3 regions of the Sulfitobacter sp. IGS-18 genome follow, and region 2 is predicted to be linked to each of the others. Evidence: riboswitches for the same ligand, from Rfam matches in the RefSeq annotation. Region 2 holds a riboswitch; each other region holds the start of a gene.

Region 1 (7,271 bases), 730 kb from region 2:
CGATGTCGTTGCGCCGGGCGAAATCCTGCACCTGCATGATGCCATAGGGCCAGTAGTTCTCGCCCCCGATCAGCCGGATCAGGATGCCCCTGGCCCCGGTCAGCGTCTGTTCGACATAATTGTCCACCGACGCCGGGTGCCGCAGCGCCACAAGATTGCACAGTCGCAGCGTGGGCAGCTTGCCTTCCGGCCCGCCACCCCGGTGCCAGCCCGCCGCGAAGGCGCCGAGGTCACTGTCGGAGAACGAAAGCACCACCAGATCCGCAGGCGTCTGGCCCGGATCAAACGGGGTTTCGCTGTCCTCCAGCCCGTGGCTTTCGCGAAAGACGACGTGCATGGTGTCAGGCCCCCAGAACACCCCGGATGGCAGCGGCGTCGATGTGGTCGTGCTCCGCGATCACCACCAGGTGGCCCTGCCGCGCATCCGCGCCCCAGGGGCGGTCGAACTGCTGCCGCACCCGTGCGCCCACCGCCTGCACCAGCAGGCGCATCGGTTTGCCCGCCACCGCAACATAGCCCTTGACCCGCAGGATGTGCTGTTCGGTTGCCAGCCTTTCGATGGCCGCGACCAGCGCGTTCACATCCTCGACCTCGGGCATGGGCACCACAATGGTCTCGAAATCATCATGCTCGTGGTCATCCGCCCCGTCATGATGCGACGGGCGGGCCGCCAGATCGTCCTCGGCTGCGGCATTCAGGCCCAGCACCACCTTGGGGTCGATCACCCCTTCGGTCATCGGCAGGATGCGGATCGGGCGGGGGCTTTCCGCCTCGATGATCCGGCGCGCCGTGGCGAGCCCTTCCTCACCGGCCAGATCGGCCTTGGACATCAGGATGATATCCGCACAGGCAATCTGATCCTCGAATACCTCGGACAGCGGGGTCTCGTGATCCAGGCTGTCATCGGCCAGCCTCTGCGCATCCACCGCCGCCTCGTCAGGGGCGAAACGACCTGCCGCCACAGCTTCGGCATCGGCCAGGGCAATCACCCCGTCCACCGTGATCTTCGAACGGATCGCGGGCCAGTCGAAAGCCTTGAGCAGCGGTTTTGGCAGCGCCAGACCGGAGGTTTCGATCAGGATGTGATCGGGCCGCGTGGGCAGCGCCATCAGCGCCTCGATGGTGGGGATGAAATCATCCGCCACCGTGCAGCAGATACAGCCATTGGCCAATTCCACGATGTTCTCTGCCGGGCAATCGGGGATTGCACAGGATTTCAGGATGTCGCCATCCACCCCCACGGTCCCGAATTCGTTCACCAGAACAGCCAGCCGCCGCCCGCCCGAATTGGCCATCAGATGGCGGATCAGCGTGGTTTTGCCAGCGCCCAGAAACCCGGTGATCACGGTCACGGGAATTTTGCTCAGGTCATTCATTCGGCAGCCTCCAAAGGCAGGGTAAAGGGGGGAACACGCGCAAGGCTCTGCTTGCGGAAAATCACGGGGCGCTCGCGCCAGGGCACCAGCCCGTCGGCACTTGCGGCATAGGCGGCGGCACCGGCCAGGATATCGGGGGCATCCGCCGGGGTCAGACGGCCATAGACATAGGTCCATTTGCCCGGCTCCGACAGCGCCACCGCTGCCCCTTGCGAACAGGCGGACAGACAGGCCACCCCGACGATCTCGACCGCGTCAGGTGCCCCCGCTTCGGTCAATGCGCTGTGCAGCAGCGCGCCGGGCCGGGGTGCATCCTCTTCCAGCACCTCACCCGCGCGGCAGGTGGTGCAGACATAAAGCGTTGCGGTCATTCCACCTCCACCACGGCCCGGGACGTTACCGGCGTGCCCTCCACCTCCAGCGGATGATGATCGTTGCTGTTCAGCGTCACCTCGATCTCTACCTGGCCTTTGGGCAGGCCATCCAGATGCATCCAGGGGCCATAGATCCGGGCCAGCTTGACGCCGTTTGCATAGACATGCGCATGGCCCTGCCCTGGTTGATGGGGCAGGCTGGCGTTCTGCGGCGAAAACTCGAAATTCTCGACCATGACATGCAGGTTATAGCCCGCCATCGGGTCCGGGCTGACCATGATCTGAACCTCGGGCGCGGCATCCGCCGCGACCGCAATCGGCGTCTCGTGCATCCTGGCATGATCCATCCCGCCGGCAGTCATGCCCCCGTGATCCATCCCGCCATGCTGGGCCGCATCCCCATGATCATGCCCGTCAAAAGTGATCCCGTTGCCCGCCGCAAAGGCAAAGCCGAGACCGCCTCCAAAGACAAGGCCGATGACGAAAAGCGCAAGCGTTCTGCCCATCACACCCTCACGCCGCCTGGGCGGCATGCTCCCCTTCGCGCTGCCAGAAATAGCCCGCAAAGCACCCGAGCAACACCCAGGCCGCCAGACCGACGCCGAGCGCACGCGCCGCGAACAGCGCGCCGATCTCGGTCGGGACAGGACCGGTAAAGGTCTCGGGCTCCGGCGCGCCGATCAGATGCGGTGCGGCCAGCAACAGCGCCGCCGCACTCCAGGCCGCCCAGTTCTGGCCAAAGGCCAGCAGCCAGAGCGCCACACAGGCCGCAATCGCCGTCGCAAACCACCAGACCTGCCGCAGGGCCACATCGGCCGCAGCCACACCGGGCACTTCCGGGGCAAGGGTAAATCCGGGGGCCAGATGAAAGGCCACGAAACCGGCCACGCCCCACAGGATACCCCAGCGCCCGTCGATCCGCGCACCGCGGTCCTCGCCAAAGCTCATGGCCGCAACCAGGATCAGCGCATAACCGGTATAGGTCAGCATGGTGAAAATCACGCTCAACCCGTCACGCATCAGGTCGAAACCGGGCAAGGCGGGATGGGCGCTGACCGCCTCTGCGCCGAAATGGACCAGCTCCCCGCTTTCATAAAGCTCCGCATGCAGCAGCACAGGCTGCACAAATACCAGTTGCAGCAGGCCGATGATCGCACCCGCCAAGGCCCCTGCAAAAAGGGCGGAAACCAAAAACCGTGAAGTCATAACGAGATCCTCTTGCTTTCATGGCAACGCGCCGGCACCGACACCAATCAACGCAAACACGCCGCCGAAAATCGGCAGCGCCTCAAGCTGATAAAGGTCTTTGACCGGAACGCGCTGCGTTGTTCACCAGGGGAACCGGGTCACCGCCTGCTTTGACGCGGCTCAGACCTGGTCCCGATGGCCCAATGGGGTCAGTGGCAGGGGAAACCTGTGGCATGGCGCACATCATGCGCGGCATCATGCAACGCGGCGGCCTGAACGTGCCCGGTCAGCGTGATCAGGGCAAGGCCCAGAACGGCGGCAAAGATCGCGGGAACAAAGCGGCTGGCGGTCTGCGACTTGGCAGTCATTGTAGTCATGGTCTTCTCCTTGCCGTCACACCCGACGACCTGTTTCAAGTTTCTCACGCCTGGCAGGTCTCCTGGCTCACGGGTCGATGCCTTTGCCCGCCTTCCCCGACCGAATGGTCAAGTGGCACGTTGGGCACAGACTCTCCGCTTACAGTCGCGGGGGCGGCTTCCGTTTCAGGCTGTGCGGCCCTTACGGAATTCCCTGTTCGGTTCCACACCCAAAGGGGCGCTTGCGGGAACACCAAGCAAGCCCAATGTTGCACTTCGGCCCAGCCAAGGCAAGGCTCATTCACGACAACTCATGCGCCGAATGCGCTTGCCCGCAGCAACGCCTTGCGCTGTCTGGAAACGCCGGCCCCGGTGCACAATCCCCGGTACTCCGGCCCCGGATCGGGTGGTGGCCTGGCCGCACCCGACCATGACGTTTCAATTTCCTCTGGCCCTGCTCTGCCCTGCGGCCCATAACAGGCGGACAACCCTCCCCCTCTGACAGGAGCCTTCGCCGCGTGAGCCGAACCACCCTCGCGATTCTCTATTCGCTGTTTGCGATCCTGTTGTTCGATGGCATGGGGCTGATCATCAAACACCTCTCCGGCAGCTACGGGGCCGCCGAACTTTCGGCCTACCGCAACCTGGTGGGGCTGATCCCGGCACTTCTGGTCCTCTGGACCTCCCGGGACTGGCACGCCAAAGGGCGCAGCCTGCACATGCGGCAATGGAAACTGGCCCTGCTGCGCGGGCTGATCCTGACCTTCGCGCAATATTTCTTTTACCTGTCGCTGGGCATCCTGACCTTTGCCACCGCCTCCACCATCTCCTATTCCAACGCAGTCTTTGTCACCGCACTTGCCGTGCCCCTGCTGGGCGAAAAGGTCGGGCTGGTGCGCTGGGCCGCGGTGCTGGTCGGCTTTGCCGGGGTGGTGATGATCGTGGGACCGGGCCGGGACAGCTTTTCACTGGCGGCCCTGCTGCCGCTGGGCGCGGCGCTCTGTTATGCGCTGACCGCCGTCACCGCCCGGATGATGGACGACGGCCCGCCAACAGCCCTGATCAACCTGTATTCCACCGGCGTCGCGACCCTGGGTGCGCTGGTGCTGACGCTGGCCACGGGCGGTTTCACGCCAATGCAGGACAGCACGGACCTGCTGTGGATTGTGGCGATGGGCGGGCTCGGCGGATTTGCCGTGCTGGTGCTGGTGACGGCCTACCGTATGACTGAACAGAGCAACCTTGCCCCGTTCGGCTATTTCGGCATCCCGCTGGCCTTTGTCCTGGGCTGGCTGTTCTACGGCGAAGCGCCCTGGTCCGAGTTGTTCCCCGGCGCGCTGCTGCTGGCAGGTGGCGGATTGCTGATCATCTGGCGGGAACGGCAGATGAACGCGGCTGGTCGCGAGGTGACCACGCCAAAGTAGACACCCGTGCTCTGCCCCCATCGGCCGGGGCCGTTGCGCGCGTTCTAGACCACAACCTCCTGACGGTCCTGCGCGCCAACCCCGAACACCCGCTTGTAGCGCTCGATCTCTTCGGCCGGGCCCATTGCCTTGTTGGGATTGTCCGACAGCTTCACCGTCGGCCTGCCATTGGCCGCCACGGCCTTGCACACCAGCGAGAAAGGGGCCAGCGCATCATCTTTCACCAGGCCCCTGAAATCATTGGTCAGCAATGTGCCCCAACCGAAGGAGACATTCACCTTTCCGGCGAATTTTCCATGCAGTTCCCGTATCTTGTCCACATCCAGACCATCGCTGAAGATCACCCGCTTCTGGGTCGGATCCTCACCCCGCGACTTCCACCAGTCGATGGCAATCTGCGCGGCCTTGACCGGGTCGCCGCTGTCCACGCGAATGCCTGTCCAGCCGGCAAGCCAGTCCGGCGCATTGTCGAGGAAACCCTTGGTGCCATAGGTGTCCGGCAGGATGATCCGCAGGTTCCCGTCATGCTCTTCGTGCCAGTCCGACAGCACCTCGTAGGGGGCCTGTGCCAGCGCGGCATCATCCTCGGCCAATGCGGCGTAAACCATTGGCAACTCATGCGCATTTGTCCCGATCGCCTCCAGCTCGCGGCTCATCGCGATCTTGCAGTTCGAGGTCCCGGTAAAGGCCTTGCCCAGGCCTTCCTGCATCGCCTGTACGCACCAGTCCTGCCAGAGGTAGCTGTGCCGCCTGCGGGTGCCGAAATCGGCCACGGAGAGGTCGGGGATCTCGCGCAGGACAGCGATCTTTTCCCAGACACGGGTCATCGCGCGGGCATAGAGCACCTGCAGTTCGAAGCGGCCCATCGTGTCCAGCACGGCCCGGCCCCGCAGTTCCATCAGCACCGCCAGCGCGGGAATTTCCCACAGCATGACCTCGTGCCATTTGCCTTCGAAGGTCAGCTCATATTGGTCGCCGCGCCGCTCCAGGTGGTAGGGCGGCAGGCGCAGCCCCTCGAACCATTCCATGAAATCGGGCCGGAACATCTGACGCTTGCCGTAAAAGGTATTGCCCCGCAGCCAGGTGCTTTCGCCCCGGCTGAGGCTGAGCGAGCGGATATGGTCCAGCTGCTCGCGCAGCTCGCCCTCGTCGATCAGCTTGGCCAGGGGCACGTGGTCAGACCGGTTGATCAGCGAGAACGTGACCTCGGTATCCGGTTTGTTGCGGAAAATGGATTGACACATCAACAGCTTGTAGAAATCCATGTCGATCAGGGACCGGACGATCGGGTCGATCTTCCACTTGTGATTCCAGACGCGGGTTGCGATATCGACCATCAGTTATTCCTCAGAACTTCCGCACCCTTGTGGCAAAGACTGCAGGACAGGGGCAAGGCTAAAGGTTAGGATTGAACCATGGATGTGCTTGCAAGCCTCACACCATTGCAGATCCTGACCCCCGTTGTCCTGGCGCTGGCCGCCTTTGGCTATGTCCGCTGCCTGGCCACAGCGCTTTGGCAGACCTTGCTGGGCACAGCCGCGCTGGCGGCGCTTTTGTCGCTGTCCTATCCGTTCATTGCGGCAAATGCATGGGGCTGGGGCGGTGCCGCCGTGCTGGTGCTGGGTGCCGTTGCCCTGTCTCGGCTGGGCCGCCCGCCCGCACCTGCCGCCCCGCCCGGCGAAACTGTCGCCGCCAGTGACCGCAAGGACATCGTGATCGACGGCACCAATGTCCTCTACTGGGATGGCGAGGTGGCGGAACTGGCCAGCCTGCGGCTGGTCGTCAGCGCCCTGCTGAAACGCAAATATGCACCGGTTGTCTTTCTTGATGCCTCATCACGGCACCACCTGAAGGACAAGAGCCTGACGGAAAAGGATTTTGCCAAGGCACTGGGCCTGCCGCAAAACCGGGTGATGGTCTGCCCCGCCGGGACGGAAGCGGATGCTTTCCTGCTGAAATACGCCAGGGAAAACAACATGCCCGTGGTGTCCAACGACCAGTTCAGGGACCGGGCGCAGATTGCAGGCAAACTGCGCCTTGTCCGGGGCATCTTTGCCAAGGGAAAGCCAATCTTCGAAGGCCTTTAGCCTTAACGGATCGCTTTGGCGTTTCACCCGCCGTTCAATCCAGATAATGTAGGGCAACGCCCAGCATTCAGCCCCGAAAGATAGCCGCCCCGATGGACTGGCAGAACCTGATCCGTGAATTCATTACGCTGGTGGTGGTCATCGACCCCATCGGAAGCATTCCGATATTCCTCTATGCGACTGCCCATGTTCCCAAGCAGTTGCACCGCAGTTTCGCCTTGCGGGCGGTGCTTGTGGCCGGGGCCGTGTTGCTGGCCTTTCTCATTGGCGGCCAGTTCCTGCTGGAATCCCTGGGGTTACGGCTGGGATCATTCCAGGTCGCGGGCGGGATGGTCCTGTTCCTCTTTGCCATGACCATGATCTTTGGCGACAGCAAACCCGAAAAGGAGGTCGCAAGCGCCGAACGCGATCACCTGGCAGGTGCGGTTTTTCCTCTGGCGATGCCCTCGATCGCCTCCCCCGGTGC
Region 2 (7,271 bases):
CGGCAGCGCCAGCACCATTGCCGTCAGGGCGGCGCCGCTCAGGGATTTGAGGGACATATGTGATCTCCGGTTGATGAAGCGACCGGAGACAGGAAGGGATTGCCGACCTCGGACGGCAACACGGCGCCGGCCGCGAGGGCCGGAGCATTGTTGCAGTTACCGGAAACCCCGAAAGGCCCCGTTGAGGAAAACGTCATATGGCACCTCCCCGGACACCCCGCCCGGACCGCGTTGCTGTTGCATGTCGGCAGGTCTCCTGACTGACGGGTCGCTGTGCTTGGCTGCCTTCCCATGGTCCTTGGACCACAGTGGCATTTATGGCTTGGCACTCGCCGTCTACAGTTGCGGGGGCAGTTCCGGTTCACCGCTTGCGCGGTGGCGGATTCCCTTTTGATTCCTTTCGGAAACCGACAGAAACTGGTTAACCTCTCGTTCTGGTGAATACAATCACACCTCGACGGTGACCTTGCCGATCGGGTTCGAACAGCAGGCCAGGATATAACCCTCCGCGATATCATCCTCCGAGATGCCGCCGTTATGGACCATGTGAACATCGCCCTCGGTCTTGCGGATCTTGCAGGTGCCGCAGATGCCAAAGGTGCAGCCCGACGGGATGTTGAGCCCGCTGGCCTTGGCCGCCGCCAGGACGGTGTCGGTCTGTGCGACCCTGGCAGTGACGCCCGAGGTGGCAAAGGTGATCTCGGCGCTGGTATCCTCGTCCGGCACGATGTCGTCCAGCGCGGGGGCCTCGGCCTCGTTCGGGGTGGGGGCCTGGAAATTCTCCTGGTGGTAGCGATCCATGTCATAGCCAAGACCCTGAAGCGCCTCGCGCACGGTCTGCATGAAGGGCTCGGGCCCACAGCAAAAGACTTCGCGCTCCAGATAATCGGGGGCCATGAGGCCCAGCATCAGCTGGTTGATCTGGCCGCGATAGCCGGTCCAGGGCGCAAAACGGTCGGCCGCCTTGACGATCCAGTGCAGGTCGATGCCCGGCACCCGGCTGGCCATGTGCTCCAGCCGCTGGCGAAAGATGATCTCGGACGGGCGGCGCGCGCAGTTCACAAAGACGATGTCAGGCTCGGTGCCCAGATCGAACATCCAGGTGGTCATCGACATCATCGGCGTGATGCCGGACCCGGCCGAGATGAACAGGTATTTGTCTGACGGGAAATCGGTATGGGTGAACCAGCCCGCCGGTCCCGTCACCTTCAGCCGCATGCCGGGTTCCAGGTGATCCAGCATCCAGCGTGTGCCGATGCTGTCAGCCTGCGCCTTGACGGTGATCGAGATCGACCGCGGCCGCGAGGGCGAGGAGGAAATCGTATAGGTCCGGTGCACGGTGCCGCCGGGCACCGGCAGTTCCAGCGTCAGGAACTGACCCGGCTTGAAGTCGAACAGCGCCCCCGAGGGCGCGCGAAAGGTGAATGTGGCGGTATTGGCCAGTTCGGGGATGACTGACACGCATTCCAGCGGTTCATCGTCCTGCCAGAAGATATTGGACGGATGGGCGATATCTTTCATCGTGTTACTCCGCCGCCATCTGGGTCGGGGTCAGCCGCCGCGACATCGTGTTGCAATACCAGTCGACAAAACCGATCACGCCGGTCTCGTGGATGGGCGAATAGGGACCGGGCTCATAGGCGGGTGAATTGATGCCGCGCTGGTTGTCTTCCACCACCCGGCGGTCCTCGTCATTGGTGGCGATCCAGACCTCGGTCAGGCGCCGGAGATCGTAATCCACACCTTCCACGGCATCCTTGTGGACCAGCCATTTGGTCGTGACTTGCGTTGTCGTCGCCGTCAGCGGTGTGACGCGAAAGACGATGGAATGATCCGGCAGGAAATGGTTCCAGGTGGTGGGGTAATGGTATTTCAGCAAAGTGCCGGCGGTGTCGTCCCGGACCCGCCCGAGAAACTTTGTCACTGCGGGTTTCAGATCCATCGTAAAGCTCTTGGCACCCGGCAGAAGCGGCATCCGCGCAAGGCGGTATTGCATGTCCTCGGCCATGCGGAATTGCGAGGGATAGCCCTGATCTTCCAGCCGGTCGAAATGGGTCTGAAGATGCGGCGGTGTCTCCCCTTCCTCGATGCCGGTGACGGTCGGATCATCGGTAAAGGACCGGCACAGGCCCGGATGGTTGCCGCCGCAATGGTAACATTCGCGGTTGTTTTCCCAGACCAGTTTCCAGTTGCCGTCTTCGATGATGCTTGTCTCATGCGCGACCTTGGCGTCGCTCAGGTCATGCACCGCAAGATAGGGCTGCGCGAGGGCGGCGAAGGCGTCGAAATCGGGCGCTTCATCGGCAAGGCAGATATAGATCAGCCCCTGCAGATCCCGGCAATGGACCGGCTTCAACCCATGCTGTGACGGATCGAAATCAGGCCCCATTTCGCGGGCCCACAACAGCTTTCCGTCCAGGCTATATGTCCATTGGTGGTAGGGGCAGACCAGGTTGGGCGATACGCCCTTTGCCTTGTTGCAGATGACCGAACCGCGATGGCGGCAGGAATTGTGAAAGGCGCGGATCACGCCATCGGAACCGCGCACGATGACCACGCCGTAGCTGCCGACCTGATGGGTGACATAGCTGCCCGCTTTGGTCAGTTCGCAGGCAGGGACGGCGAACAGCCAGTCGCGGTAGAAAATCGTTTCCATATCCGCGCGAAAGACGTCGGGATCGGTGTAGAAGGGTTGTTCCAGCGCATGGCCGGCGCGGCGCCGTGCCAGCAGGTCGCTGAGTGGGTGGGTCATCTTTCTGGTCTCCTGCCGCGCCCCGCGGATCGATTTGGGCAGATGACAGCACAAGACACCGATGGGCCGCAGCCTCTGGGAGGTGCCGCGCGCCAATTCAGTGCCAAGACCGCCACCCGCGGTTGAACAACTTCACCAAGGCTGGTTTCCGGACTTGATCGCAGCCCGTGAGGGCCCGAGGCGCAACGCCTTCCCGGGCTCCTCCTGCCCAGTGGCCGTTGATGCGCCGCATTACGATCTTACCGTTGCGGGGGCAGTGCCGGATTTTCGCCGGCTTCCCAATTCTCGGACCGAAGCCCGCACCTTGTCCTGTGATGATAGGCCGGACGCATGTTTTATGAAGATTTATTTGCGACCAAAACACTCTTGGAAAAGACAGCAACGCATTTTCCCGGAAGGGGAAGGTAAAAAGGCCGACATCTATATATTGACAGTTTGCCTCAAGTTCACCCAATATGCAGTTGCTTTGGTGCCGGCGACTCGTCTTGCCGGTGAAAAGGGAAGCTGGTGAAAATCCGGCACTGCCCCCGCAACTGTAAGCAGCGAGTCACGTCCCGTTACCACTGGTGCATGCCGCACCGGGAAGGGGGCCGCGACACCCGAGCTGCGAGTCAGGAGACCTGCCGGAGCGCCATAGATGACGACCGCGGCGGAGGGCCGGGGCGCGTGTTCCGGTGCCGCTGGCGCCCGATCCCGTGCCCTTGCTTTCGTGCCAACACCATAGTGAGGACAGGGCAAATGACCATTACAGTCTATTCCAAACCGGCCTGCGTGCAATGCACCGCAACCACCCGCGCGCTTGAGATGCGCGGCATTGATTTTCAGCTGATCGACCTGACCGAGGATGCCGCGGCAATGGCACTGGTGCAGGGTCTGGGCTATCGGCAGGCCCCCGTCGTGGTGGCAGGCGATGATCACTGGGCCGGATTCCGCCCCGACAAGATCAGCGCGATGATCTGAGGGCGCGGCAATGGGCGGGCTGGTCTATTTCTCGTCCCGGTCGCAGAACACGCATCGTTTCGTGGGCCGGACCGGTCTGGCGGCGGCGCGTATTCCGCCGGACCCCGAAGCGCCGCTGCCCGCTCCCGACGCGCCCTTTGTGCTGGTCACACCGACCTTTGCGGACGGGCAGGGGCGCGGCGCGGTTCCCAAACCGGTGATCCGCTTTCTCAACATCGCGCGCAACCGTGCGCTGTTGCGCGGGGTCATCGCCTCGGGCAACCGGAACTTCGGCGCGACCTATGCGCTGGCGGGCGATGTGATCGCCAGAAAATGCGCCGTGCCGGTGCTGTATCGCTTTGAACTCGCGGGGACCGACGGTGATGTCGCCCGTGTCCTGGATGGATTGGACAGATTTTGGAAAACGCAACTCTCGACCGCGAACTGACCGACAGCGCCCCGGCCGCAGCGGTGCCTGCCGAATGGCAGGGGCTCGACTACCACGCGCTGAACGCGATGCTGAACCTCTATGACGATCAGGGGCATATCCGTTTCGACGCCGACCGCATGGCGGCGCGGCAGTACTTCCTGCAGCATGTGAACCAGAACACGGTGTTCTTTCATTCGCTGGATGAAAAGCTGGACTATCTGGTCAGCGAAGGCTTTTACGAAGAGGCCGTGCTGAAGCAATATGACCGCGGCTTCCTGCACCGGATCTGGGCGGCAGCCTTTGCCCTGAAATTCCGTTTTCCGACCTTCCTGGGCGCGTTCAAATACTACACCAGCTACACGCTGAAAACGCTGGACGGGAAACGCTACCTCGAACGCTTCGAAGACCGCGTGGTGATGGTCGCCCTGACGCTGGCGCGCGGCAGTGAAGACGACGCGATGCGCCTGATGAACGAGATCATCGCTGGCCGGTTCCAGCCCGCAACGCCGACCTTCCTGAACGCGGGCAAGGCGCAAAGGGGCGAGCTGATCTCCTGTTTCCTGCTGCGTCTGGAAGACAACATGGAAAGCATCGGGCGGGGCATCAATTCGGCCCTGCAATTGTCCAAGCGCGGCGGCGGCGTGGCCCTGCTGCTGACCAACCTGCGCGAACATGGTGCGCCGATCAAAGGGATCGAGAACCAGTCGTCCGGGGTGATCCCGGTGATGAAACTGCTGGAAGACAGCTTTTCCTATGCCAACCAGCTGGGCGCGCGTCAGGGCGCCGGAGCCGTCTATCTGAACGCGCACCACCCCGATATCCTGCGTTTCCTCGATACCAAGCGCGAAAATGCGGATGAAAAGATCCGGATCAAGACTCTGTCGCTGGGCGTCGTCATCCCCGACATCACCTTTACCCTGGCCAAGAAGAACGAGGATATGTACCTGTTCTCGCCGCATGATGTGGAACGGGTCTACAAGATGCCTTTCTCGGAAATCTCGGTGACCGAGAAATACCACGAGATGGTGGACAACCCCAGGATCCGAAAGAAAAAGATCAACGCGCGGGCGTTCTTCCAGACGCTGGCCGAGATCCAGTTTGAATCGGGCTATCCCTATATCATGTTCGAAGACACGGTGAACCGCGCCAACCCGGTCAAGGGGCGCATCGTCATGTCGAACCTGTGTTCCGAGATTCTCCAGGTCAGCGAGGCCTCCGAATTCAACGACGATCTGAGCTACAAGCATCTGGGCACCGATATCTCCTGCAACCTCGGGTCACTCAACATCGCCAAGGCAATGGACGGGGGCGATCTGGGGGGCACGGTGCAGGCGGCGATCCGGGCGTTGAACGCGGTTTCGGAACTGTCGGCGATCGACTCGGTGCCTTCCGTGCGCCGGGGCAACGACGAAGGACATGCCATCGGGCTCGGGCAGATGAACCTGCACGGTTTCCTCGCGCGCGAGCACATCCACTACGGCAGCGCCGAGGGTGTGGATTTCACCAACATCTATTTCGCTACGGTGCTGTTCCACTGTCTGCGCGCATCTAACGCATTGGCGCGCGAACGCGGCCGCAGCTTTGCCGGTTTCGAAGCGTCGAAATACGCCGATGGCAGTTTTTTCGATACCTATGTCGAACGGGACTGGCTGCCCGAAACCGCGCGCGTCAAGGCCCTGTTTGATCAGTTCGGGATCGAAGTGCCCAGCCGTCAGGACTGGAACGCGCTGAAAGAAGAGGTCATGAAGGACGGGCTGTTCAACCGCAACCTTCAGGCGGTGCCGCCGACCGGGTCGATCAGCTATATCAACAATTCGACCTCGTCGATCCACCCGATCACCTCGAAGATCGAGATCCGCAAGGAGGGCAAGCTGGGCCGCGTCTATTACCCGGCGCCCTATATGACCAACGACAATCTTGTATACTACCGGGATGCCTATGAAATCGGGCCGGAGGCGATCATCGACACCTATGCCGCTGCCACGCAGCATGTGGATCAGGGCCTGTCGCTGACGCTGTTTTTCAAGGACACCGCCAGCACCCGCGACATCAACCGCGCCCAGATCTACGCCTGGAAGAAAGGCATCAAGACAATCTATTACATCCGCCTTCGCCAACTGGCGCTGGAAGGAACCGAGGTGCAGGGCTGCGTCTCCTGCTCGTTGTGAGGACCGAAATGAAAGATCTGACCCATTCCCGCCCCGTGCCGCGCGCGATCAACTGGAACCGTTTGCAGGACGACAAGGACCTGGAAATCTGGAACCGTCTGACGGTGAACTTCTGGCTGCCGGAAAAGATGCCGCTGTCGAACGACATCCAAAGCTGGTCGCAATTGTCGGAGGAGGAACAGCGCCTGACCATCCGCGTGTTCACCGGCCTGACACTGCTGGACACGATCCAGAACACCGTCGGCGCACCCGCGCTGATGGCCGATGCGGTCACGCCGCATGAAGAGGCGGTTCTGACCAATATCGCCTTCATGGAAGCGGTCCATGCGCGGTCCTATTCCTCCATCTTCTCGACCTTATGTTCCACTGCCGAGGTGGACGAGGCGTTCCGCTGGTCGGAAGAGAATGCGCAGCTGCAGCAGAAATCGCGGCTGATCCTGGATGAATATGACGCCACATCGAACCCGCTGCGCAAGAAGGTGGCCAGCGTGTTTCTGGAAAGCTTCCTGTTCTATTCCGGCTTTTACCTGCCGATGCATTGGTCCAGCCGCGCCAGGCTGACCAACACCGCCGATCTGATCCGCCTGATCATCCGCGACGAGGCGGTGCATGGCTATTACATCGGCTACAAGTTCCAGCGCGCCATGGAACGGCTGACCGAAGCGGAGCGGGCCGAGTTGAAAGACTTCGCCTTTGCGCTGATGTTCGACCTCTACGAGATCGAGACCCGCTATACCGCGATGCTCTATGACCCGCTGGGGCTGACCGAAGATGTAAAGAGCTTTCTGCACTACAACGCCAACAAGGCGCTGCAGAACCTCGGCTTCGAATCGCTGTTCCCCGAGGAATTGTGCAAGGTGAACCCGGCGATCATGGCGGCCCTCAGCCCCAATGCGGATGAGAACCACGATTTCTTTTCCGGTTCCGGCTCATCCTATGTCATCGGCAAGGCCGAGGCGACCGAAGACGCCGATTGGGATTT
Region 3 (7,271 bases), 400 kb from region 2:
ATCGCAGCGGAATAACCCCGCCCGCGAGAGCGACTGAAACCAACCCGCCGCGCCCGTCGCGGCGGGTTTTTTCGTGATCCGGTTGCACTTGGCCGTGACGCGGGCCATGTTGAGGAAACAAGGGAGCCGGATCCCCACGGGTAACTTTCTGTAAACAACCAGTTAATTCGTCGGGTCCGGATGTTGCGGCGGGGCAGAGCAGAAGGCACCTGGAAAATGACGGAAGTTGTTCTTGTGACCGGCGCGGCGCGGGGGATCGGGCGCGCCATCGCATCGGATCTGGCAGGCGACCACCGGGTGGCGGCCACCTATCATGCGACACCGCCCGATGCCTTGCTGGGCGCGCATCCGGCGGTCCAAGCGATCAGGGCCGATCTGGCCGACCCTGCGGCGGCGGATCGGATCATCGCGGAAGTTCTCAAAACCTTCGGGCGGCTGGACGTGATCGTCAACAATGCCGGTGCGATCGAGATGGACGATGGCAATCCGGCGCTGAATCATCTGGTCAATGTGGCGGCCCCCATGGCCCTGCTGAACGCCGCCCTGCCGCATCTGTCGCGGGGGGCGCGGGTGATCAACATCTCATCGGTGAACGCGCAGTTCCCCGCAGGCGGAGCTGCCTCCTATTCCGCCAGCAAGGCCGCGCTGAACAGCTGGACCCGCGCCATGGCCAAGGAACTGGGCCCGCGCGGCATTCGCGTGAACGGCGTCGCCCCCGGCGCCATCGAACGGGTGGAAAACCCCCGCCCGCCCGAGCTGATCAAGGCCTTCACCGATCTGACCGCCCTGGGGCGTCACGGCGTGCCGGAAGATGTCGCGAAGGTGGTCCGCTTCCTCGCCTCGGATGCGGCAGGGTTCATCACCGGGGAGACCATCACGGTATCGGGCGGCTACCGGCTCTGACAGCCGGGCCCCCGTTTTCTTTTTGGCAAGAAATATTCCCCGCCGGAGGCATTAAGTTCTTTTCCCGCGCTATCGCCCCAGCGCCGCGTTCAGCGCGGGCAGGAAGCGTTGCTCGTAATCAGACCCGACCAGCGGCCCGGCAAAGCGGAACAGCACGGTGCCGTCACCATCCAGGATGAAGGTTTCCGGCGGCGCGGTCACGCCCCAGTCGATGGCGGTGCGCCCCTGCGGGTCGAAACCGACGCCGACAAAGGGGTTGTCCTCATCCTCAAGGTAGCTGCGCGCGGTGCCTGCCTGATCCTTGAAATTGATCCCGACAATCGGCAGGCCGGCCTTGGCCAGTTCAAGCAGTTTGGGGTGTTCGACCCGGCAGGGCGGGCACCAGCTGGCCCAGAAATTCACCAATGTGACCTCGCCCGATGCCAGCATCCGGGCAGTGGCGGGCGGGAACCCTTCCAGCGCCGCTTCGGGAATGCCGGGGGCAGCCTGGCCAACCAGGGTGGAGGGCAGACCTTCGGGATCGTCGCGGAACATGCCGACAGCGGCCAGCGCGACGAAGGCGGCGAAAATCAGCGGCGGGGCGATCATCAGGGGCTTAACCATGGCGTCCGGCCTCTTTTTCAGCGGCGTCCAGTGTGGCGCGTGCGGCGCGGCCCCGACGCAGGGTCCAGAGCACCAGCACCGCCAGCAGCAGCAGCGACACCGCATAGGCCGACAGCACTTCGACCGCGTATTTTCCCAGCTCCGGCATCATGCCGCCCTGCCCGCCCGCGCCCGCAGCGCGGCGGCACGGCGCAGTCGGATTTCCGTGCCGGTGCGGTAGAACACCAGCGCGACAAAGAGCAGGCCAAAGCCGATCATGCAGATCACCAGCGGGTAGAAGAACACATCGTCTACACTGCGCCCGCCTGTCGCCACCGGCACCGAGGTGCCCTGGTGCAGACCCTGGTTCCAGAACTGCACGGCATATCGGCTGAGCACGGCAAAGACCGACCCGACAAGGCACAGGACCGAGGTGAGATCGGCCGCGGTGTCGGGGTCTTCGATGGCTTCCCACAGGGCAATATAGCCCAGGTAGAACAGGAACAGGATCAGAAAGGAGGTAAGCCGGGGATCCCAGGCCCACCAGGTGCCCCACATCGGCTGGCCCCAGATCGCGCCGGTCAGCAGGGCGATCACGGTCATCACCACGCCCACAGGTGCGGCAGCCTTGGCCGCCAGCGCGCTGACATGGTGGCGGCGGATCAGCCAGATCAGCGAGGCGACCAGCATCATGAACCAGGCGTTGATCGCCATCAGGGCGGCGGGGACATGCAGGTAGATGATCTTGACCGTTGCGCCCTGGCGGTAATCCTGGGGCGTGCCGAAGAAACCCCAGATCAGCCCGGTCGCGACACAGGCCAGCGACAGCACCCAGAGCACGGGTTGTACCCGCGCGCTCAGGGTGAGAAATTTCACCGGGTTTGCGTAACTCCAGATCGACATGGGCTACTCCTACTCTGCCGCGCGGCGGTGCTCAATAGACGACGGCGCGACGGATTGACCGGGGGTATGGGGGGCCGGGCCGCTCATCGCAGCCCCATGCGCAGCACGGCGGCAGAGGCGAAGGGCATCAGGGCGATCACCGCGCAGGTGATCCCGGCCAGCATCAGCAGTGGTGTGGTCACCTCCTGCCCGCCTGCGCCGCGCCGGGCGACCTCGGCCCCGAAGATCAGGGTCGGCACGTAAAGCGGCAGTACCAGCAGCGACAGCAGCAGCCCGCCGCGTTTGATCCCCACGGTAAGCGCCGCGCCGAAACAGCCGATGACCGACAGAGCCGGTGTCCCCAGCGCCAGCGAAACGACAAGCCAGAGGTAGCCTGGCGGTGCGAGGTTCAGCAGCACGCCCAGCACCGGGGCGGCCAGCACCAGCGGCAGGCCCGTGGTCAGCCAATGGGCCAGAGCCTTGACGCTCAGCGCCCCCTCCAGCGGCAGCGGGGCAGTGAGCAGCAGGTCAAGCGTGCCATCCTCGAAATCCAGCGCCAGCAGGCGGTCCAGCGACAAAAGGCAGGCCAGCAGCGCGCCCAGCCAGAGCACGCCGGGGGCGATGAGCTGCAAGAGCGCCGCCTGCGGGCCGACGCTGAAGGGCACCAGCACCGTCACGATCAGGAAGAAGGCAAGCCCCAGGCCAAAGCCGCCCCCGGCCCGGAGCGCGAGCGTCAGATCACGGATCAGAAGCGCCCTCACAGAAAGGCCTCGTCGCGGGCGCCGGCGCGGGTGGCAGCACTGGCGCGGAAGGGGGTGATGTCCAGCACCTGCGCCTCGATCCCCAGGTCGATATGGGTGGCGATCAGCGCCGCGCCGCCCTGTGCCAGATGCGCGCGCAGGGCAGCGGCAAAGAGCGCCACCGCCCCGGTGTCGAGCGAAACGGTGGGTTCGTCCAGCACCCAGAGCGGCCGCCCGGTGACCAGAAGCCGCGCCAGTCCCAGACGGCGTTTCTGCCCTGCCGACAGGGTGCCTGCCAGCCGGTCCGCCAGCCCGTGCAGGTCAAAGGCATCCAGCGCCGGGGTGATGTCGGAAGTGCCAAAGATCCGCGCCCAGAAGGCCAGGTTCTCGGTCACGCTCAGCATCGCTTTCAGCCCGTCGGCATGGGCGGCATAGGCGACACGGTCCTGCGCGCCCTCGATGCGGCCCGAAAGCGGCGGTTGCAGGCCTGCGATGCTGCGCAACAGGGTAGTCTTGCCCGCGCCGTTCGGCCCGCGCAGGATCAGCGCCTGACCCGGCACCAGCGCAAGGCTGAGACCGGTCAGAACCGGCACACCGCCACGGGCAAGGGTCAGATCATCGACACGTAACATCATGCCCCCTGCGTAACCCATTGGCGGGGCGTGCAAAAGCGGTCATTTGCGGCGCGGCACCCCGGCGGGGCGGGCACAACGGCCCGGGCATCTCAGACGGGGATCAGCGCGAGGGCAATGCGGCGGCCTTCGCTCAGCAAGATGTTGTAGGTGCGGCAGGCGGCGGGGGATGCCATCGCCTCCACCCCCATGCCGGCCTCTTCCAGCGGGCCGGTCAGGGTTTCCGGCAGATGGCCGATCTCGGCGCCGGTCCCGACAAAGAGCACGTCAACCTGCCCCTTGAGCGCCAGAAGCGCGGCGTCGTCCTGCAGCCCGGCCCATGTCTGAATGCCGCCAGGTCCGGCAATCACCGGGCCATGGATCACCTGCCCGCCGATGCGGAAAAAGCCGGGGCCATAGCCTTCGACAGGTTTCGCATCCGTAAAGACGATCTCGTTCAAGCGCATGTCACATCCCTTTGCAAAGCGGCAGGACGATCATAGCCGATGCGGCCCTGACGTTATAGGCCAGCGCGGTAAAAAGACGCCCCTGGCGGGGTGCTTTGCCGCAGGCCCTGCCGGGCGGCGCAGAGAATTTTTCCATGCAGGCTTTACCGAAACGATTCGGGCCGCTATCCAAAGGGTACTTCGGTCCGGACGGTTCGCCGTCTGGTTAATAGGGAACGTGGTTCGGCCCTCCGGCCAAATCCACGACTGCCCCCGCAACTGTAGGCGGAGAGCAAAGCCGGCGCATACCACTGTCACAGCATATGTGATGGGAAGGTCCGGCCAAGCAACGACCCGCGAGTCAGGAGACCTGCCAAGGTGTTCACCCTGTTCGGGCGCGAGGGGCGTCGGGACTGCGGAGCTTCCGCTTGTGGTGTTTTCACCGTCTGCGGGGGGCATCCCTCAAAAGACAATTCAACGTCTGGCGGCCCGTCGGGGTCGCAACCGAGGGTATCTCATGCGTCTTGCATCCGCTCTGGCTTCCGCAGCCGTCGTTCCATACTTCACCACTGCTGCACTGGCTCAGGATCATTTCGATCTGGGCGAGATCATTGTCTCGGGCGGGCTGACGCCGATCGAGGCCGAGGCACTGGGCCGCGCGGCGAGTGTTGTCACGGCACAACAGATCGAGGAGCGCGGCATCGCCACGGTGCAGGACGCCCTGCGCGCCTTGCCGGGCGTGTCGGTCAACGGATCCGGCAGCAGTTTTACCCAGGTCCGCCTGCGCGGCGGCGAGGCAAACCATACGCTGATCCTGATCGACGGGATCGAAGCCTCGGGCGGCGATGGCGAATATATTCTCAGCGGTCTGGAAACCGCCAATATCGAGCGCATCGAGGTGCTGCGCGGGCCGCATTCGGTCTATTACGGCTCCAACGCCTCGGCGGGGGTTATCAATATCATTACCCGAAAAGGCGGGATCGGCGACACCTATTCGGCCACGCTGGAGCTGGGCAACGGGACAACGGCAACCGCATTTCTTTCGCGCCGGATGCGCCGGGTTATGTGGTGGATGATCCGACCCAGTTCGGCACCCTCGACGAACGGACGCTAGGTCGTGTTGACATTCATTGTCACCCACCCGTTTCAGTCCAAAATTGCTCAGTTCCAGGCAAGAGAGCGCAGGAATAGCCAGCTATTTCAAGCTCTCTTTGCGCGCCCCGCCTTGAAATTGAAGCGCCAATACCCTGCCGCGCTACGCGCTCTCGGGACATTGGCGATGTGATTTGCCTTATAGTAAAGGCGGGACGCTGTAACGCAGAAATGGGCAATTTTGGCGAAACCCCTGCGGGGCGAGGCGGATTTTGCCTCTGCCATCCCGGATGTTCGCTTCCAATGATCACATTGCTGCGCTCACATCAGGGCGCCAGCGGCAAAATCCGTCTCGCGCGGGTGGGCGACAATGAATGTCAACACGACCTAGGGGTCTACGGCGAATATGCGATGCTGGAGGGGCGGCTGACCCATCGGCTGGCCTATGAGAACACCAGACACGAATCGACCTTCAACGGCGGCGCGCCGACGCTTACCCGGACCGAAGCGCTGAAATACCGGCTGAGTTTCGGCCTGGACGGGCGCAGCGTGGCAGAGGCCGGCCATCTGCTGAACCTGCTGCTTGAGACCGAGAAGGACAGCAGTTCCTCCAATCCGCTTTACGGACGCGAATCGACCTCCCCCGCGCTGGAATACCGCGGCAGCTTTGCCGATCTGGCGGCGGAGGCGCGCGCGGTGATCGTGTCACTGCATGACCTGGGGTTGGCGGCGCGGCACTGCACCCGCCTGATCGTCGTCGACAAGGGCGGCATTGCCGCCGACGGCTCACCGCAGGCGGTGCTGACCCCAGCGCTTGTCCGCGACACCTTTGGCGTCAGCGCCTTTCTGGAAGAAACGGCATCGGGGTTTGTCTTTCAGCCGCTGGACATACTGGAATGAGCGGCGTCTCCCTTGCGCGGCCCTGGCTGAGCCTTGAGCTTGAGCGCGAGATGCAGGATGCCCTGGCCTTTCTGACCTCGCGCGATGTCTCCCGTTTCACCGACCAGAGCGCAAAGGCGGGCCGGACAACTGTGCGCTGCATTGCCACCCTGGGCCTATCGAATGCCGAACGTGTGGGGATGCGCGTCAACAGGCAGGCGCGGGACCGGGGCACGATCAACATTGCGGTCCGGCTCAACACCGGGCTGTCGCGGACAGCGCTGATCGAGGCCCTGAGCATTGCCACGCAGGTGCGCCGACGCCGGTGATCGACGAAGGGGTGGCCGCACCTGCCGGCCCCGGGGATTACGCCGGGCTGCACACGGATGTGGGCGAGGCCCTGGGGGCGGCGGTCTACCGCGCGACCTTGCAAGGGGTCAGGGAATGGAAGTCGGACAGCGGGTCAGTTCAAAGGGGATGAAACACCATGCTTGATCTTGAGAATGTGCTGAAACAGGGATTGCAGGATGCGCAGGCCGGTTGGAACATGGGATCTTTCGGGGCGATTGCCGAATTCCACCATGTTGGCGATGAGGTGCCGCCGCCCCTTGCCGCGCCGCTGACACAGGTGACGCACCGCGGCGGCCTGCGGATCGAACGGCTGTCGGATGTGCGGCCGGTGGCTTATGAAACACTCAGCCCCCGGGCCCATCGCTGGTCGCAGGCGGTGTCGCTTTGCCTGCCCGAGGCGCAAGCCATGATGCACCGTCTCGCGATCCTGACCGAGATCGGCCCGGACGATGCCGCGTTGCGGGCGCAGGACCGCGCCGCCATCCTGTTTGACATGGGGCTGGCGCAACCGCAGGTCGATTTCTGCATCCGCACCGCTGATCCCGAATTGCTGGCCCTTCTGCGCGCGAACGCGGGCCGGTCGCTGATGGATCCGGACAATCCGGCCATGGCTGCCATCCTCAGGGCGCATCCACACCGCGTTGCCCTGACCCGGCTGGGCCGGGTCGAGGTGTTTCAGATGATCGGCGGGCCGGATACCGGCGGCACCTCCCCCGAGGGGCCACATACGCATGTCTTGCCAAAACTTCTGCGCGCAGGGCGCACCCATTCCGCCAATGCGCCGA

The links. Region 2 has a riboswitch for cobalamin ahead of ACWNZ3_RS04625 (aromatic ring-hydroxylating oxygenase subunit alpha). Riboswitches for the same ligand answer to the same signal wherever they lie in the genome.
Region 1: linked by a shared signal. The riboswitch ahead of ACWNZ3_RS01025 (CbtB domain-containing protein) and the one ahead of ACWNZ3_RS04625 (aromatic ring-hydroxylating oxygenase subunit alpha) in region 2 are both predicted to bind cobalamin.
Region 3: linked by a shared signal. The riboswitch ahead of ACWNZ3_RS06495 (TonB-dependent receptor) and the one ahead of ACWNZ3_RS04625 (aromatic ring-hydroxylating oxygenase subunit alpha) in region 2 are both predicted to bind cobalamin.

What each region holds. Positions count from the first base shown of each region.
Region 1 covers NZ_CM184556.1:216,354-223,624, reverse strand. The annotation lists gene cobN (cobaltochelatase subunit CobN) at 1-337, opposite strand, end outside; gene cobW (cobalamin biosynthesis protein CobW) at 342-1,376, opposite strand; gene ACWNZ3_RS01040 (DUF1636 family protein) at 1,373-1,747, opposite strand; gene ACWNZ3_RS01035 (hypothetical protein) at 1,744-2,256, opposite strand; gene ACWNZ3_RS01030 (CbtA family protein) at 2,264-2,956, opposite strand; gene ACWNZ3_RS01025 (CbtB domain-containing protein) at 3,148-3,306, opposite strand; cobalamin riboswitch at 3,351-3,567, opposite strand; gene ACWNZ3_RS01020 (DMT family transporter) at 3,813-4,718, shown strand; gene pncB (nicotinate phosphoribosyltransferase) at 4,763-6,055, opposite strand; gene ACWNZ3_RS01010 (NYN domain-containing protein) at 6,134-6,805, shown strand; gene ACWNZ3_RS01005 (MarC family protein) at 6,898-7,271, shown strand, end outside.
Region 2 covers NZ_CM184556.1:946,626-953,896, forward strand. The annotation lists gene ACWNZ3_RS04615 (ABC transporter substrate-binding protein) at 1-57, opposite strand, end outside; cobalamin riboswitch at 229-427, opposite strand; gene ACWNZ3_RS04620 (FAD-binding oxidoreductase) at 448-1,521, opposite strand; gene ACWNZ3_RS04625 (aromatic ring-hydroxylating oxygenase subunit alpha) at 1,526-2,752, opposite strand; cobalamin riboswitch at 2,875-3,073, opposite strand; cobalamin riboswitch at 3,203-3,394, shown strand; gene nrdH (glutaredoxin-like protein NrdH) at 3,491-3,712, shown strand; gene nrdI (class Ib ribonucleoside-diphosphate reductase assembly flavoprotein NrdI) at 3,723-4,139, shown strand; gene nrdE (class 1b ribonucleoside-diphosphate reductase subunit alpha) at 4,208-6,289, shown strand; gene nrdF (class 1b ribonucleoside-diphosphate reductase subunit beta) at 6,298-7,271, shown strand, end outside.
Region 3 covers NZ_CM184556.1:1,350,005-1,357,275, reverse strand. The annotation lists gene acnA (aconitate hydratase AcnA) at 1-15, shown strand, start outside; gene ACWNZ3_RS06530 (SDR family NAD(P)-dependent oxidoreductase) at 217-903, shown strand; gene ACWNZ3_RS06525 (DsbE family thiol:disulfide interchange protein) at 973-1,506, opposite strand; gene ccmD (heme exporter protein CcmD) at 1,499-1,654, opposite strand; gene ACWNZ3_RS06515 (heme ABC transporter permease) at 1,654-2,388, opposite strand; gene ccmB (heme exporter protein CcmB) at 2,472-3,128, opposite strand; gene ccmA (heme ABC exporter ATP-binding protein CcmA) at 3,125-3,742, opposite strand; gene ACWNZ3_RS06500 (Mth938-like domain-containing protein) at 3,832-4,185, opposite strand; cobalamin riboswitch at 4,350-4,556, shown strand; gene ACWNZ3_RS06495 (TonB-dependent receptor) at 4,682-5,278, shown strand; gene ACWNZ3_RS06490 (hypothetical protein) at 5,560-6,156, shown strand; gene ACWNZ3_RS06485 (adenosylcobinamide amidohydrolase) at 6,153-6,464, shown strand; gene ACWNZ3_RS06480 (adenosylcobinamide amidohydrolase) at 6,461-6,616, shown strand; gene ACWNZ3_RS06475 (DUF6925 family protein) at 6,623-7,271, shown strand, end outside.